Regions from separate parts of the Labrys sp. E2SS-1L genome, predicted to be linked through region 3. Evidence: riboswitches for the same ligand, from Rfam matches in the RefSeq annotation. Region 3 holds a riboswitch; each other region holds the start of a gene.

Region 1 (4,206 bases), 2.7 Mb from region 3:
TTGATGCAAATCCGCAACAGGCCTGTCATTTCTCGCGCCTGCGCTTGACAGCCGCGTGGCTGCATTCCGGTCGGTGCGAACCGGACATGCTGGCCCTCCCCCCAAACGAGGCGAGGACCTCCCGCTGTCTTCTCAAACCAGTTGCGCCAGCGCCCGGCCGCACGAATATGCGGGGCGTCTTCCGCTCAGGGCGCCGTTCCCTCGCGCCCGATGCTCTCATAGCGGAAGCCGTGCCGCTTCATGTCTTCGAGCCGGTAGATGTTGCGCAGGTCCACGATCACCGGGTGCGTCAGCAGGTTCTTGACCCGCTCGAGGTCGAGCGCCCGGAACTCGTCCCATTCGGTGACGATCACCGCGACATCGGCACCGTCGAGGCAGTCATAGGCGCTGGAGCGATAGTCGACATCGCTCAGAACCTTGTGGGCCTCCTCCATTGCCTGGGGATCATAGGCACGGACCTTGGCTCCCTTGTCCTGCAAGGCGAGCACGATCGGGATCGAGGGGCTGTCGCGCATGTCGTCGGTGTTCGGCTTGAAGGCAAGGCCGAGCAGGGCCACCGTCTTGCCGGCGATATTGCCGTCGAGGGCCGCGATGACGCGGCGTGCCATCGCCGCCTTGCGGGCATCGTTGACCCCGACCACCGCCTCCACGATGCGCAGGGGCACGCCATGCTCCTGGCCGGTGCGCAGCAGTGCCAGCGTATCCTTGGGAAAGCACGAGCCGCCGAAGCCCGGCCCGGCATGCAGGAATTTGGAGCCGATGCGGTTGTCGAGGCCGATGCCGCGCGCCACCTCCTGCACGTTGGCACCGGCCTTCTCGCACAGGTCCGCGATTTCGTTGATGAAGGTGACCTTGGTCGCAAGGAAGGCGTTGGCGGCATATTTGATCAGTTCGGAGGTGCGCCGGGCCGTGAACAGCAGCGGCCCCTGGTTGAGATGGAGCGGGCGATAGACCTCGGCCATCACCTCCTTGGCCCGTTCGTCCTCGGTGCCGACCACGATGCGGTCGGGGCGCTTGAAATCCTCGATCGCCGCCCCTTCGCGCAGGAATTCGGGGTTCGACACCACGCGGACATCGGCGTCGGGCCGGACCTCGCGGATCAGCCGCTCGACCTCGTCCCCAGTGCCGACCGGCACGGTCGACTTGGTCACCACCACCGTGAAGCCCTCGACCGCCGCGGCGATCTCGCGTACCGCGCCATAGACATAGGACAGGTCCGCATGGCCGTCGCCACGGCGCGAGGGCGTGCCGACGGCCAGGAACACCACGGCTGCATCGCGCACGGCGGGGGCGAGCTCGGTGGTGAAGGACAGGCGCTTCTCGCGCACATTGCGCGCCACCAGATCCTCCAGGCCCGGCTCGTAGATCGGCATGCGGCCGGCCAGCAGGCCCTCGATCTTGGCCGGATCCTTGTCGACGCACGTGACGACATGGCCGAAATCGGCGAGGCACGCCCCCGTCACCAGGCCGACATAACCCGTACCGATCATTGCAACGCGCATGACATCAATCCTGTTTGGGCGACTAACCCGCCAGAGGCGTGTCTACAAAAGGCCCGGCGACATGCCAATGACGAAAAAGGAAAAGCAGCTCTGCTGGAAGGCCCAGCCGGAGCGCCTCTATGTCTCCAGCCGCAGCGACCAGCCGCGGGCAGAAGGCCTGAGATCGGCACTCGCCAGCGGAGCGGCCTCGATGCGCCAGAAGGAACGAGGCTCGCTGCCGAGGACATGAATGATCGCCGCGCGCAACACCGAGGCATGGGTGACGGCCAGCGTGAAGCCCTCGAACCGCCCGCCATCGAGCCAGGCGCCGACCCGCGCGATCAGGGCCGCAATGCTCTCTCCGCCATGCGGGCAGGCCTGCGGATCGGTCAGCCACGCTCCAAGCGCTTCGGGCTCGGCGGCGGCCACCGCCTCCAGGCCGAGCCCCGCCCAGCGGCCATGGTCGCATTCGCGCAGTGCCCCGTCGATCTCGGGTTCGAAGCCGAGGGTCTGCGCCGTCTGGCGGGCCCTGAGCGCCGGACTGCTCAGGATGCGGGTCGCCTTGGCAAAACGCCCCTGCAGGTCCCGGGCCGCCTGTGCCCCCCTTGCGTCGAGCGCCTCGTCGAGCGGAAACCCCGCCGCACGCAGTGTGGGCGTCGCGCCATGGCACAGCAGGGTCAGGCGTGGCGTCATGAAGGCATTTCCCCAAGATAAAGTCGCTTCCGGAATATTGACATATCCGTGACTTGGGCTCTTATGGAAGAGCTTTGCCAAGGGTGGGAAGCCGGTGGAATTCCGGCACGGTCGCGCCACTGTGAACGGCGGCGCTGCGGCGTCAATCCGGAAGTCAGACCTCTTCCAAGGCAGCATGACTCGTAACGGGACGCGTAATCCCAAGGAGCTTTTCATGACCACCGCAACTCTGGCACCCGTCGCCCAGCAGCCGATCGCCATCCCGGTCCGCGAGATCCTGCCCTGGGCGCTCTTCACCGTGCTCCTGGCCGTGCTCGCCATCTATTTCGTCGGCGCCGAACAGGGCGCGACCTCGCTGATTCCCGGCGTCTACATCCACGAATTCGTGCATGACGCTCGCCATCTGCTCGGCTTCCCCTGCCACTAGGGCGCTTGGACACACGACATGGTTAGATCGCTTTTGATCCGGGGGATGCTGATCGGCATCCTGGCCGGACTGTTTGCGTCTGGCTTCGCCTGGGTGTTCGGTGAACCCCAGGTCGACGCAGCCATCGCTTTCGAGGAAAGCCACGCATCCGAGCCGGCGCCCGCTCCGACAGCTGCGCCGGCTCCCGGCGCTGCGCAGACGACCGCAGCCCATGAACACGAGGAAGAGCCGGTCAGCCGGCCGGTCCAGGCCAGCTACGGGCTCGTCACAGGCATGGTCGCCTATGGCGCAGCGCTCGGCGGCATCTTCGCCCTGATCTTTGCCTTCGCGCAGGGCCGGATCGGCGGCCTCAGCCCGCGCGCAACCGCCGGATTGATCGCCGTCATCGGCTTCGCCGCCATCATGGTGGTGCCGCAGATCAAATATCCCGCCAATCCACCGGCCGTCGGCAATCCCGACACGATCGGCCTGCGCACCGCCTTCTATTTCGGCTTGATCCTGCTGTCCCTCGTGACGATGGCGGCGGCGCTGGGCACCGCGAACCGGCTCGCCGCCAGCCTCGGCCGCTGGAACGCCAACCTCGTGGGGGTGGCAGCCTATCTGGCGGTGATGGTGGTGGCCATGCATATCCTGCCGACGGTCAACGACATCCCGGCTGATTTTTCGGCCACGGTGTTGTGGAAGTTCCGTATCGCCTCACTCGGCATCCATGCCGTGCTGTGGGCAACGCTGGGGATCGCCTTCGGCATTGCAGCACAGAAACTGCTGCAGGCCCCCGCTCGCCGCTGAAAAGGGGCCGGCCAACCGCGTCAAACGTCGCATTTTTACAACACTGGCCCGATTTCAGGCCGGTTTTCAAAATTTATTTCATTTCGCACTTGCGAAATGAACCGATGAGGATCACTTTAGGGACGTGGCGGATGCGCCTTTGCGCTCCCCCACTGCCCTCCTTGGGCGTTTCCTCCCTAAGACTTGGGCCGCCATTTGGGCGGCCTCTTTCTTTTTCGGGTCAGCGGACCCCATATTTCAAATTCTGCAGCGGCATTTCGCCTCGATTAACCCCAGGGCAAAGCGTGCTCAGCTATGAACGCTTGGTTGCTCTCGCTTTCTGGTTCCAAGCCATTCCCATGGATTGGCTGAAGCGTTTTTGCGATTTGATGTGCTTCGTTCAAGTTACAAAACGCTCTTGCGTCCAAGCTCGCGCTTGCCCATTTGTGTTCACCCTCGCATAGTGTGTCATTATGGATCTGGACTCGCCCTTGTTTGATCGCATCCGGGTGCGCCCAAGGGCCGAAGAGGTCCAGCCGGCGAGCGTACGGCTATGCGAACATGCCGGTTGTCGGAACGCCGGCGAATTTCGCGCGCCCAAGGGGCGCAACCGCGAGGGCCAGTTCTGGCATTTCTGCCTGGAACATGTGCGCGACTACAACAAGACCTACAATTATTTCGCCGGCCTGCCGGACGACTCGGTGAGCGCCTATCAGCGCGATGCCGCCACCGGCCATCGCCCGACCTGGACGATGGGGGTCAATCCCTGGGCCAAGAAGCGCGGCGAAGGGCCGCAACCCGGCCCCGAGATCCATGACGGCTTCGGTTTCTTCGACG
Region 2 (4,206 bases), 1.0 Mb from region 3:
GCACGCCGAGGATACGGTGCCGAGGCTCGCGGCCGAGGAAGAGATTGCCGGCAACGTCGACGCTGTCGCACAGCGAAAGGTCCTGATAGACCATCTCCACCCGCGCGGCGCGGGCATCGGCGGGGGAGGCGAAGGATTGTACCTTGCCGTCGATCTCGATCGTGCCGGAGTCGGGGATCACGGCGCCCGAGAGCACCTTGCTCAGGGTCGACTTGCCGGCACCGTTGTCGCCGACCAGTCCCAGCACCTCGCCGGGCCTGAGCATCAGCGATACGTCGTCCAGGGTCTGGATCGTGTTGTATCGCTTGGAGATACCGGTCATCTTGACGCGGTAGGGTTCGCCACTGTCCATCATGGTTCCGCCTGGCAATGAAAAGTCTGTCCCGAGGCTTCGGGAATGAGACTTCACAAATCTCGAAAGCTCGCGCTGCCCCTCACCTTACCTCTCCCCGTAAGAACGGGGCGAGGGGGCGCAAGCGTTGTGATCGATTCTTGAGCCCTGTCATCTCGCCCAACGGTTGGGCGAGATGAGATCTTTTCGGTATGAAATGCGCGATCGAAGTCCCCTCGCCCCGTTCTTACGGGGAGAGGTAAGGTGAGGGGCAGCGCGACCTTAATCAGGAAATCGCCGTCGGCCCGTTACTTGAACATGCCCCGGAACTTGTCGACGTTCTCCTTGGTGACGATCGTCACGGGAACGTTGATGATCGGCTCGATCTTCTCGCCCTTCTTGAGCTTGGTCAGGGCTTCCACCGCAGCCTTGCCTTCGCCGGCCGGGTCCTGCTGGATCACGCCGGTCACCCAGCCCTGGTCGATGCCTTCGATGGCCTGCTTGGTCAGGTCCCAGCCGAAGACCTTGACGCCGTCGGTGCGCCCCTGGCTGGTCACGGCGGAGACGGTGCCGAGCAGGGCGGGCTCGCCGGTGGCGTAGAGCGTGGTCATGTCGGGGTTGGCCGTCATCAGGTTCTCGGCGGCACTCAGCGCCACGTCCTGCACGTTCTGGCCGTCGACGGTGTCGAGGAAGGTGACCTTGAGGCCGCTGGCCGTCACCGCCTTCTTGAAGCCGTCCAGCCGCTGGTTCTGGATGTAGGAATTGAGGGCGCCGACCACGCCGATCTTGGCGGTGCCATTCAGCTTGGCCTTGACGTAGTCGGCATAGAACTTGCCGATGTCCTCGCCCGCCTTGAGATTGTCGACGCCGACGAAGGAGACATTGTCGCCGTCGGGAATCTGGGCATCGATGGCGATGACGGGGATGCCGGCCTTCTTGGCGGCGGTGATGGCGGGCTTCACGCCATTGACGTCGATGGCGATCAGGATGATGCCGTCGACCTTCTGGGTGATGTAGTTCTCGATCGCGTCGTTCTGGGCGCTTGGAACATTGTTGGCGTTGAAGATGACGAGCTTGGCGCCGGCCGCCTTGGCGGCGGCTTCAGCGCCTTCGTTGATCTGGTTGAAGAACAGGGCCTGCTGGTTGATGGTGACCAGGGCGAAAGTGTCGGCCGAAGCGGACACCGATCCGAGGGACAGCGCCAGGGCTGCCGCCGCCGCGCAGCCGGCGAGATATTTTGAAAGCCGCATTTCAATTCCCTTCATGGATGGCCCGTGCCGGGCTCATTCTCAGTTCTGACATCCGCATCATTCAAGAGACTTGAATTCATGTCAAGTTACTTGAATGGCGGTTTCGGGGATTCTTGAAACGCCGACGGCGTAAAGCCTCAGAAGGTGGCGGGCGTGTTGACCCAGAAGATGCTGGCGCGCTCGGTTCCGGTGTTGCGATACCAGTGCGGCAGTTCCGACTTGAACACGAAGGTATCGCCGGCGGAGAGCTTGAAGGTGCGCTCGCCGACCATCAGCTCCACGGTTCCGGCCAGCACATAGCCGACTTCCTCGCCCTGGTGCTGGATCGGCCCGGCGCTCTCGCCGCCGGCCTCGATATGGTGGATGTTGCACTGGAGAAGGTGGCCGGGCGAATAGGGAATCACCCGTTCCAGCGAAATGCCTTCGCCGCGCCGGAGCGGGTCCAGCGAGATCAGCGGGCGCGTGCCGGCGCGAAAGACGATGCCCTCTTCGCTATCCGATTCCTCGAACATCCAGCCGATATTGGTGCCGAGCACCTCGACGAGGCGATGCAGCATCGGCAGGGAAGGGGAAGCCTTGCCGTTCTCGATCTTGGACAACAGGCTTTCCGAGCAGTCCGCGGCCGTGGCCAGGGCCTTTAGCGTCAGCCCCCTTGTCTGCCGGGCCAGGCGAAGGCGGGTGCCGAGCCGCACGGGATTGGCCTGTTCCAGGGGATCGGGCTGATCGCCGGCGCGCCGTTTGAGATCGATTTTGTTCATTTCGCGATTGCCAGGATGCGTCATTGCCCGAAAGCCTAGCCGACGATTCTAGGCCACAAGCCTGCACCCTGTCCACTTCGCCGCTGGCAGCTCGGCATCGGCGCCCCAAACGGCTGGGCAGCCGGCACCTGCCATGCTACACCCGCAAGACCTTCGGTGCCCGCTTGCGGGAGAATCGGGAACGCGGTTTGAAGCCGCGACGTGCCCAACGCTGTAAGGGGGACTATCCGGGCAGGTTTCAGGCCACTCGTTCTGCGGGGAAGGCGTCCGGATGGGTGGATCCCGAGTCAGAAGACCGGCCGGAGGCGATAGATCGGCGTGCGCGGACGGCGCGGCGATTGCCATCGCAAGGGGAATGACGATGGACCCATCCAACGAGGCGCTCGCGCCCTCGGGGCCGTTTTCGCCGGCCGAACGTGAAGCCGTCTATCGCGCTATCTTCACCCGGCGGGACGTTCGCAGCCAGTTCAGCCCGCAGCCTGTGCCGGATGATGTCCTCGCCCGCATCCTCACGGCCGGGCATCACGCGCCCTCGGTCGGCTTCATGCAGCCCTGGAGTTTTCTCGTGCTGCGCTGCCCCGAAACCCGGCGCAAGGTGCAGGCTCTGTTCGAGGAAGCCAATGCCGAGGCCGTGGCAATGTTCCCGCCTGAAAAGCAGGCGCAATATCGCGCGCTGAAGCTGGAAGGCATCATCGATGCCCCGGTCAATCTGTGCATCACCTGCGATCCCGACCGCGCCGGCCCGGTGGTGCTTGGCCGCACCCATGACATGGCGATGGACCGCTATTCCACCGTCTGCGCGGTGCAGAATATCTGGCTGGCTGCACGGGCCGAGGGGGTCGGGGTCGGCTGGGTCAGTATCGTCGATCCGGCGCGCCTGCGTGAGGCGCTGGGCATTCCCGCGCGGGTGGTGCCGGTCGCCTATCTGTGCCTGGGCTATGTGCACGAAGCCTATGCCCGGCCCGAACTGGAGGTGAAGGGCTGGCGCCAGCGCCTGCCGCCGGAGGCTGTGCTGAGCTTCGACGGCTGGGACGGCCGGCAGCCCGGCCATCCCTTGCTCGCCGCCATGCGGGCCGCTATGGGAGATGCAGCTTCATAGAGCAAAGCACAAAATGCTTTGGGGTGGCCGGCGCAGATATGCGCCGTCCCGATCGGATGATACGGGCGATGGATTTCCTGCGTAAGAATGCGATCTGGATCATTGCTCTGCTGATCACCAGCCTGGTCCTGCTGGAGGGGCCGAGGGCGATCCTGATCGGAGCGTTCGTGGCCGCCGTCGTCGGCCTGTTCTGGCTGTTGCGCGGCAAGGCCCGCAAGCCGGCGGCAGCACGCCGGCTCGAGGCCGTCCCGAAGGTGGTTCCCCTCCCGCTCGACCGGGGTGCCGACACGGTCCGGCCTCAGGCGCTGGAGCGTGTCTCGCTCAAGGCCATCGATGATCCCAGGCTCGCTGCCGTCGTCCTGATGATCCAGCTCGTCCGCACCAATGGGTTGCTGACCCGGGCCGAACGGGACACCATCCTCGCCCTGATGAGCGACCCGCTCGGGATCGGCGACCGCGAGCGTATCTATGAGCAGGCCTTGCAATTGACGGATCGCGGCCGGGTGTTCACGCCGGTTGCCGAGGAATTGGTGCCGCTTTTCCGCGCCCGCCTGTCTTTGCCCGAGCGCCAGCAGCTCATCGACATGCTGACCGAGGTCGCCAATGCCTATGGTGAGGCCAGCGATTTGCAGCGCGAGGCGATCGTTCGCCTGAAGCGGCACCTGCTCGCGCCGGATGCCGCAGCCGGGCGCTCGCTCAATTGAAATAGAAGGCGTAGCTCGCGACGTCGCCGCCGAAGATGCGCGTGGCCTGTCCCCAGGCCTCGGC
Region 3 (4,206 bases):
AAAGTGACCTTGTGCGCGTCGGTAAGGGCGATCTCCTGGCGCAGGTCGAACTTCAGGCGCTCGCCGATGCTGGTGGAGGGCGGCGTCATGTTCTCCGGCGAGGGCACGCTGCGGCGGCGATCCCTGAGATAGTCGACACCCAGGACGGTGCGATAGCGCTCGTCGAGCGAGTGCCAGACCACCTCGCCGCGCGTGAGCAGCAGGCCTTCGGTCTGCGAGCTGTGCAGGGCATTCGGTCCGGTGAAGGAATCGCCGGTGAACAGGAGTTTCGAATCCGAATAGCGCGCGATCAGGCTGGCGCTGAGACTGTCGCTGAAATCTGCCCCGAGTCTGGCCGAGTAGACGGTGTTGCCATAGAGATTGCCGATGGCCCGCTGGCCCGGCGGCAGCAGGGCGACCGGCGTCACCGGCGTGTCCGCGGCGCGGAAATGGTCGATGCCGAAGGCATAGTTGAAGATCGAGTGCGAGCCGCTCAGGCCGATGCGCTGGTTGAAGGTGCCGAAGGAACCGCCTTCCAGCAGGGCCGTCAGTTTCGGCGTCCCCGATCCCTTCCTGGAGGTGATGGCGATCACACCGCCGATCGCATCGGCACCATAAAGGCCGCTTTGCGGGCCGCGCAGCACCTCGATCCGCTCGACATCGCCGGCCAGCAATTTGCCGAAATCGAAGGCGCCGTTGGGATTGCCGGGATCGCCGACATCGATGCCGTCGACCAGCACCTTGACGTGATTGGCGTTGGTGCCGCGCATGAAGACCGCGGTCTGGCTGCCCGGGCCGCCCGCCTGCACCACATTGAGGCCGGGCACGGTGGCCAGCACGTCGCTCACCGTGCGGCGCTGCGCCTTCTCGATCTCCTCGGCCGTGACGACCGTGACGGTGCTGCCGAGCTGGTTGGCGGGCGTGGGCGCTCCCGTCACGACGACGGGATCGAGTTCGATCGGTTCTTCGGCGCCTGCCGGCTGCGCCTGGGCGGGAAGGATCGACAAAACGGCAAGGGAGGCAAAAAGCCCAAGCCCGATGGCGGGCAGCTCGGCTACAGGGAAACGGTTGATCACGTCAGACCTCGTCGCGACGTCCAGTGGCCGTCACCGCGAGGAGGCCCGTACCACAGCGTCTACGGACGCGAACGGTTCGGCTTCCATCGGAACACCCCGCCCGATGTCTTCACGCGTGACCACGGCTGACGGCAGGTCTCCTGGCTGGCGGATCGCCGTTTCCTGCCGCCTTCCCGGATCGCGATCCAGTGGCCGTACTGGCAGGAACTCACCGCTCACAGTTGCGGGGGCAGCCGCGCTTCGGGCGTATCCGCCCTCGTCGCGTTCCCATTTGATCCTCGAAAGGAACCGTCCCCTGACGCCGTAGTGGGGTTGGACACCATGGTCAAGCGGCAACGACAAGACATCCTCACATAAACATGTCTTTATATCTTCTCTTGACTTCCGAGACGCCTTGTCGTTTGCTGTCGTGGTCGAGGTTCTTCCATTCTCGCGATGGAAGCTAAGAGGGAAGCCGGTGCGATGCCGGCGCTGCCCCCGCAACTGTAGACGGCGAGAGCCTGCCTCATCATGCCACTGCCTGCTTCACGCGGGTGGGAAGGCTGGCAGGTTCGGTGAGCCGTGAGCCAGGAGACCTGCCCCGACGAACGTAAACGTCCTCGGGCGGGGTGTCCCGGTGGTTGCATGACAGAGCCGGTGTCCCTGGCCGCGTCAGGCGCTCCCGTACGGCCTTTGCCCCCAGTTCTCATGGGGTCTGCCGATGTTCAAGCTTCAAACTGCCATCATGCGTTACGATGCCGTCGATCCGGCTGTCCGACGACGAATGTGTTGCGGCGTGCCCTGACCGCACGCCGCCTCTCCGCCTCGACCAATTCCTTCATCGCGAACCGGGACCGCAAAGGTCACCGGCCGGAGACACGCATGTCCATTCCCATTTCGACGCTCGGCACGCCACGCATCGGCCCACGCCGCGAACTCAAGACGGCCCTGGAGGCCTTCTGGGCCGGAAAGCAGGACGAAACCGCCCTGCTCTCGACGGCAGCCCAGCTGCGCGCCAGCAACTGGGCCCGGCAGAGCCTCCTCGGCGTCACCCATATCCCCTCCAACGACTTTTCGCTCTACGACCAGGTTCTCGACATGAGTGCGACGGCCGGCGTCATTCCCCGCCACTATGGCTGGCAAGGCGGCCCCGTTCCGCTTTCGACCTATTTCGCCATGGCGCGCGGCAGCCAGGGCCGTAACGATCGCGGCCATGACGATCGCGACCATGCGGGCTGCAGCCACGGCGGCCATGGCGGCGGTGTCCCCGCCCTCGAGATGACCAAATGGTTCGACACCAACTATCACTACATGGTCCCCGAATTCCGTCGCGGCCAGGCCTTCGAACTGGCCTCGGCCAAGCCCATCGACGAATTCAGGGAGGCCGCAGCGCTCGGCTTCCATACCCATCCCGTGCTGATCGGGCCGGTGACCTATCTGCTGCTCGGCAAGAGCAAGGATACGGATCTCGATCCTCTCGCCCTTTTGCCAGGGCTCCTGCCCGTCTATGCCGAGATCCTGCGCAGGCTTGCCGCTGAGGGCGCGGACTGGGTGCAGTTCGACGAGCCCTGCCTGGTACTCGATCTCGACGAAAGGACGCGAAAGGCGCTGCGCCACGCCTATGACGTTCTCACCGGCGCCGTCTCCGATCTGAAGATCATGGTCGCGACCTATTTCGGCGGCCTCGGCGACAATCTCGAACTGGCACTCGGCCTGCCCAGCGCAGGCCTGCATCTCGATCTCGTCAGGGCGCCCGCGCAGTTGCGACAGGCGGTCGAACGGGCACCGGCGGACAAGGTGCTGTCGCTGGGCGTGATCGACGGGCGCAATGTCTGGCGGAGCGACCTGACCGCCCTGCTGGATCGCATCGAGCCGGAGGTCGCGGCCCTCGGCACCCACCGCGTCGTCCTCGCCCCGAGCTGTTCCCTGCTCCACGTTCCCTACGATATCGAGGCCGAGAGCGCGTTCGATCCCGAACTCCGCAGCTGGCTGGCCTTCGCCGTCCAGAAGATCGGCGAGCTGAAAACCTTGTCGACAGCCCTGGTCGACGGGCGGCGGGCCGTCGCTGATGAGCTCGCCCAATCGGACGCAGCAGCTGCGGCCCGCCGCGTATCCGCCCGTATACACGATACTGGCGTCGCCGCCCGAATGGCCGAGCTCACACCGGCCATGGGCGAGCGGCAACATCCCTATCCGCTGCGTCGCCGGGCCCAGGAGTGGCTCGGTCTGCCGCCCTTCCCCACCACGACCATCGGCTCCTTCCCGCAGACCGGCGCCGTGCGCAAAGCGCGCGCCGACCATGCCAAGGGCCTGATCGGCGATGCCGATTATTACGACTTCCTGCGCGAGGAGACCAGGCAGGCAATCGCCTGGCAGGAGAAGATCGGCCTCGACGTGCTGGTGCATGGCGAATTCGAACGCAACGACATGGTGCAGTATTTCGGCGAGCAACTGGCCGGCTACGCCTTCACCAAGCATGGCTGGGTCCAGAGCTATGGCTCGCGCTGCGTGCGCCCGCCAATCATCTATGGCGATGTCTCACGTCCTCAGGCCATGACGGTGGAATGGGCACGCTTTGCGCAATCCCTGACCAAGCGCCCGGTCAAGGGCATGCTGACCGGACCGGTCACCATGCTGCAATGGTCCTTCGTGCGGGACGACCTCGAGCGCGAGCAGGTCTGCCGGCAGATCGCCCTCGCCTTGCGCGACGAGGTCGGTGATCTGGAACGGGCCGGTATCCGCATCATCCAGATCGACGAGCCGGCCATTCGCGAAGGCCTGCCGCTCCGGCACGCCGAAAAGGAGGCCTATCTCGCCTGGGCCGTCGCCTGTTTCCGTCTCGCCGCCTCGGGGGTCGACGATGCCACGCAGATCCATACCCATATGTGCTATTCGGAATTCAACGACATCATCCATGCCATTGGCGGCCTGGACGCGGACGTGATCTCGATCGAGACTGCCCGGTCCAGAATGGAGCTGCTCGATGCGTTCCGAGCCTATCGCTACCCCAACGAGATCGGGCCCGGCGTCTACGACATCCACTCGCCCCGCTGCCCCACCGTGGCTGAAATGCGCGACCTTCTCGCCAGGGCGCAGGAGCGGATCGCCGGCGACCAGCTCTGGGTCAACCCCGATTGCGGCCTGAAAACCCGTGGCTGGGACGAAGTCCGCC

What was found. Region 3 has a riboswitch for cobalamin ahead of metE (5-methyltetrahydropteroyltriglutamate--homocysteine S-methyltransferase). Riboswitches for the same ligand answer to the same signal wherever they lie in the genome.
Region 1: it holds a riboswitch for cobalamin, as region 3 does, so the genes downstream of both, ACIGJE_RS01745 (CbtB domain-containing protein) here and metE (5-methyltetrahydropteroyltriglutamate--homocysteine S-methyltransferase) in region 3, are expected to answer to the same signal.
Region 2: it holds a riboswitch for cobalamin, as region 3 does, so the genes downstream of both, bluB (5,6-dimethylbenzimidazole synthase) here and metE (5-methyltetrahydropteroyltriglutamate--homocysteine S-methyltransferase) in region 3, are expected to answer to the same signal.

The regions. Positions count from the first base shown of each region.
Region 1 covers NZ_CP172712.1:387,921-392,126, forward strand. The annotation lists gene ACIGJE_RS01735 (UDP-glucose dehydrogenase family protein) at 186-1,502, opposite strand; gene ACIGJE_RS01740 (histidine phosphatase family protein) at 1,620-2,174, opposite strand; cobalamin riboswitch at 2,212-2,358, shown strand; gene ACIGJE_RS01745 (CbtB domain-containing protein) at 2,389-2,601, shown strand; gene ACIGJE_RS01750 (CbtA family protein) at 2,620-3,390, shown strand; gene ACIGJE_RS01755 (J domain-containing protein) at 3,861-4,206, shown strand, end outside.
Region 2 covers NZ_CP172712.1:2,096,894-2,101,099, forward strand. The annotation lists gene ACIGJE_RS09705 (ATP-binding cassette domain-containing protein) at 1-355, opposite strand, end outside; gene ACIGJE_RS09710 (ABC transporter substrate-binding protein) at 640-1,581, opposite strand; gene ACIGJE_RS09715 (cupin domain-containing protein) at 1,719-2,339, opposite strand; cobalamin riboswitch at 2,477-2,657, shown strand; gene bluB (5,6-dimethylbenzimidazole synthase) at 2,701-3,438, shown strand; gene ACIGJE_RS09725 (TerB family tellurite resistance protein) at 3,507-4,142, shown strand; gene ACIGJE_RS09730 (hypothetical protein) at 4,135-4,206, opposite strand, start outside.
Region 3 covers NZ_CP172712.1:3,096,535-3,100,740, reverse strand. The annotation lists gene ACIGJE_RS14280 (TonB-dependent receptor plug domain-containing protein) at 1-1,055, opposite strand, end outside; cobalamin riboswitch at 1,169-1,363, opposite strand; cobalamin riboswitch at 1,455-1,652, shown strand; gene metE (5-methyltetrahydropteroyltriglutamate--homocysteine S-methyltransferase) at 1,917-4,206, shown strand, end outside.